Regions from separate parts of the Paenibacillus sp. MY03 genome, predicted to be linked through region 1. Evidence: predicted binding sites of a transcription regulator. Region 1 holds the regulator's gene; the other holds the start of a gene.
The links. The regulator Rex, encoded in region 1, represses fermentation and respiration genes when NADH is low (regulators of the CRP and FNR family bind a similar motif). The targets are predictions, from matches to a motif close to TTGTGAAATATTTCACAA.
Positions count from the first base shown of each region.

Region 2: a site for Rex is predicted at 1,620-1,637, ahead of nadA (quinolinate synthase NadA). Genes of this name have one in related genera too.

Region 1 is NZ_MXQD01000006.1:12,272-14,682, reverse strand. It holds gene dinG (ATP-dependent DNA helicase DinG) at 1-603, shown strand, start outside; gene B1748_RS05890 (redox-sensing transcriptional repressor Rex) at 600-1,256, shown strand; gene B1748_RS05885 (amidohydrolase) at 1,231-2,411, shown strand, end outside.
Region 2 is NZ_MXQD01000052.1:31,190-33,600, reverse strand. It holds gene nadB (L-aspartate oxidase) at 1-370, opposite strand, end outside; gene nadA (quinolinate synthase NadA) at 491-1,429, opposite strand; gene B1748_RS29775 (VOC family protein) at 2,074-2,411, opposite strand, start outside.

The DNA.
Region 1 (2,411 bases):
GCCGCTCTAGAAACAAAAGGACGAATGCTGGTGCTCTTTACTTCTTATAAGATGCTGAAGCAAGTTCACGAGCTTATGAAAATAGGTCTGGCCGCGGCAGGCATCGGCGTGCTGGGACAAGGGATCGACAGCAGCAATCGGACCAAGCTGACGAGACGTTTCCTTCAACAGCCGGAATCCGTGCTTTTGGGAACGAGCAGCTTCTGGGAAGGCGTCGATATTCCAGGCGAAGCGCTTACCTGTCTTGCCATCGTGAGACTTCCGTTCCAGCCTCCTAATCATCCGCTCCAAGAAGCAAAGGCGGAGCAACTGCAGCGACAAAAGCAGAATCCGTTTATGAAGCTGTCCATCCCGCAGGCCGTCATCCGATTCAAGCAAGGATTCGGCCGACTTGTCCGCACCTCGCAGGACAAAGGCATTGTCATCATCTACGATACGCGCGTTATCGATGCTTATTACGGCAAACATTTTCTCTATTCGCTGCCAGGTCCCAAGATCGAAACGATGTTTACGGATCAGATGGTGCCTCGAATTAGAGAATGGCTGGGAAAAGACAGCACTGCGGCGAGCGAACCAGAAGCTACGAAGGAGGCAACAACTTGAAGCAGACCAAAATATCCGAAGCGGTCGTGCGCCGACTCCCTATCTATTTGCAGGTGCTTAACGAGCTGGACAGCCGCGAGATCCAGACGGTATCCTCGCAGGAGCTTGGGGTTAAGCTTGATCTTAACCCTGCTCAGATTCGTAAGGATCTCGCGTATTTCGGCGAATTCGGACGCAAAGGCATTGGCTACGACGTTGTCTATTTGATCGAAATCATTCGTCAAATACTCAAGGTGAACCAGACGATCAAGGTCGCGCTGGTTGGTGCCGGCAATCTGGGTCATGCCTTATGCAATTACAACAAATATTCCAAGGACAACATGAAAATAACGGCTGTGTTCGACGACCATCCTGCCAAGATCGGAACGAATATCAACAATCTGGTCGTTCAACCCATGAGCGAGCTGGTCGCAACGATTGCGGAGCAAAAAATTCGGATCGGCATCATCACTGTCCCTGCGTTCGAAGCTCAAAACGTCGTAAATCAATTCGTCTCGGCGGGGATAGAAGGCATTTTGAATTTCGCTCCAGCGATTTTGCGCGTACCGGATGAAGTGCGCATTCACAATGCCGATTTCACAAGGGAACTGCTTAGCCTCGCGTATTATTTGAACCATGAAGGAGAAGATTCGGATGAAACAGCTATGGATTAGAAATGGCCTGTTCGTGACGATGGACGACTCGACCCCGGTCATTAAAGGTCATATGGTCATCTCGAACGATACCATTACATATATCGGCGAGCAGGAGCCCGAGCCGCAAAGCTTGTCTGAAAGCGTAGAAAAGCTGGATGGCAAAGGACTGGCTTTCCTGCCCGGACTTATTAATACGCATGGTCATGCGGCGATGTCGCTCCTTCGCGGATATTCGGACGATCAAAATCTGCAGGTATGGCTGGAGCAGAAAATGTGGCCGATGGAGGGCCGTTATGTTGCGGCGGATACGAGAGCCGGCACAGCCCTGGCCATCGTCGAGATGCTTCGTACGGGAACAACGACCTTCCTCGATATGTATGATCGAATGGATGAAGTCGCGAAGGTGACGGAACAATCCGGCATCCGCGGCGTTTTGATGCGCGGCGTTATCGGCCTTTGCTCGGAAGAGGAGCAAAAAGCGAAGCTTGAGGAAGCGATTGCATTCGCTCTGGAGTGGAACGGCAGGGCAGACGGCCGAATTACGACCATGCTGTCGCCGCATGCGCCATATACTTGCCCTCCCGCATATATCGAAAAATTTGTACAGGCCGCCCATGATCATTCTTTGGCGCTTCATACGCATATGTCCGAGTCTCGTGCAGAGGTGGAGCAGAACGTTAGGGATTACGGCGTTCGGCCTGTTGAGCATCTTCATCGGCTGGGTTTCTTTTCGCGCCCTGCGTTGGTCGCGCACGCCGTTCATCTGAACGACGAGGAGATTGCAATGCTAGCAGAGAACGGCGTCTCCGTAGCGCATAATCCAGTGAGCAATCTGAAGCTGGCCAGCGGCATCGCCAGGCTTCCGGAATTGCTTCGTGCCGGCGTCAAGGTCGGTCTCGGAACGGATAGCGCGGCCAGCAACAATAATCTTGACCTGTTCCAGGAAATTACAATGGCAGCCCTGTTGCACAAAGGCGTATCCGGAGATCCCACTGCCATACCTGCTACGGAGGCGCTTAAGCTTGGGACATCGCTCGGAGCGGCTTCCATCTGGAAGGAGAAGGAGATCGGCATGCTCAAGGCGGGGATGAAGGCTGATATGGCTGCCGTCAACATCGACCAGCCTCAGTACTTCCCGCTCACTGACATCGTCTCGCATCTTGTCTATGCGGG
Region 2 (2,411 bases), on a different contig from region 1:
TCAAGGCGAACTCGCCGTTTTCGAGGTCGAACTGGGTGCCCATTTTGATGAGGCTGCGTACGCCCTTAGGCCCTTCGTGCACCAGCACGTCGACGGCTTCGTCGTCGCATAGGCCGGCTCCGGCGATCAGCGTGTCCTGCCGATGGTAGGCCGGCGAATCGTCCTCGGATATAACGGCCGCGATGCCGCCTTGCGCGTAGCGCGTATTGCTGTCAAGCAATGATTTCTTCGTGATCATCAGCACCGAATGCTGTTCGCTCGAGCGTATAGCGGTAAAAAGACCGGCAATGCCGGCCCCGATGACAATGACATCTTTCTCTACGACCGGCAGCGTATCCAGCTCCACGTCGATGAGGTATCTAGGAATCATGTGTGCTCCTCCTGATTTGGCGTGCATCTAAGCTTCAGGCTTGCTATGTTGCTCTTACGGAGTGCTGCTGCCTAACCTGACCGGACTGTCGCGACTGCCCCAATAAGGGAGCAGCGCATGCTACTTCACCAGCAGCATGCGCTCGAGCGACAGACGGGCTTGTTCCGCTACATGAGGGGGCACGTAGATTTGAGGCTGCATCGTCTCCAGACACTTCACGAGCTTCTTCAAATTGTTAACCTTCATGTTCGGGCAGACCAAATATTTGGATGCAAAATGGAATGTCTTGTTGGGGCTGTCCAGACGCAGCTGGTAGCCGGTGCCGTCTTCCGTGCCGACGATAAACTCCTGGCAATCGGACTCGCGGCAATACTTGATGATCGCCGTCGTGCTGCCGACGAAGTCGCCCAGCTCGACAACCTCTGGACGGCACTCCGGATGCACGACGAATTGCGCGTTCGGATACTTCGCCTTCATCTCTTCGACGTCCTTGACGGTGAGCATATCGTGCGTGTTGCAGTAACCTTCCCAGATGATCATCTTTTTGTCGGTGTTCTGCTGCACGTAGTGGCCGAGGTTCTTGTCCGGTACCCAGATCACCTCGTCGCCTTCCACCGAATTGACGACCTTGACGGCATTAGCCGACGTACAGCAAATATCCGTCTCCGCCTTGATCTCGGCCGACGAGTTGATGTACGTGACGACCTTCGCATTGGGATGCTGAGCCTTTAGCTTGCGCAGTCCGTCGACGTTAACCATATCCGCCATAGGGCAGCCCGCACGTTCGTCGGGAATGATGACCGTCTTGTTCGGCGCCAAAATCTTTGCGCTCTCGCCCATGAAGTGCACGCCGCAGAATACGATGACGTCCGCGTCCGTCTGGGCAGCCTTCTGCGCCAGCAGGAACGAGTCGCCGCGGAAGTCCGCCACCTCCTGAATTTCGTCGCGTTGATAGTAATGAGCAAGAATGATAGCGTTGCGTTCCTTCTTCAATTGCATCAGCTTCTCGCGCAGCTCGCGGTTTTGTTCCGCCTTGCGTTCCAGTGCCAGTGCTTCCACGTTAGATCCTCTCCTCTTATGAGGGATATGGGCTCATCAGCGCTCTTGCATCCGCCCTGCCGCCATGTTCTCGGCATCTGCAGCGAAACTCCTCGTCGCTCGTCCCATTCCGTCCAGTTATATCTTGATGCGGCTGTTCTCGTTCCTTCATGCGGTACTCCACGTCATTTTGTCCGAGTCTTCGCCAACTTTGTGAATTGATGCACAAACTATGGGATTCCATTACCTTTAGTGTGACCCAAAAAGCGGTTTATCATTGTAGACCATGCTTACTCTTCATTCCCGACCCATTGTTTCTCTATATCAAAATGCATCGGGATTCCGCGTCGACCCCCATCGTTCCAGACAGTAGCAGTTACGGTTGTGTAATTAAGATTTAATTTACACTTGACAGAGGGGTATGTCAATGGAGGAATACGCGTTCTGAGCCGCTTGGGAGCCCAATTATCGCCTTCGCGCAGTATTTAATGGATATTAAGCTTTGATTGCTTCCGATTGCTGTCATTCAGGTTGCATTGCTCCTTATGCAAGTCCAAATCAAGCTTCTGCAAATGATCATACGGAAAAAAGCAAAAAGAAGCCAGCCAGCGAGGCGAGCTTCATTGCAGCTAGTGCGTTTGCTTCATTCGGGCATTCCAATAACATTAAGCCAGGTTCAACTGCCAGGTAACGCCAAAACGATCCTTGACCCAAGCAAATTTCTTGCTAAAGCCATACTCCCCTAGCGGCATAAGCGCACTTCCGCCATCAAGCAGCTTGCCGCACAGCGTTTCGATCTCCTCTTCCGATTCGCAGTGGACGTAAAGAGAGATGGCCGGCGTAAACGTGAATCCGTGCTTAACATGGCTGTCGATGCACATATAAGTTTGACCCTTCAGCGCAAACGAAGCATGTATGATCGATCCTTCGCGGCCCGGGCCTTCAGGACCGTACTTGGTCATGCTCAGCACCTCGGAATCCTCGAACAAAGATATGTAGAAGT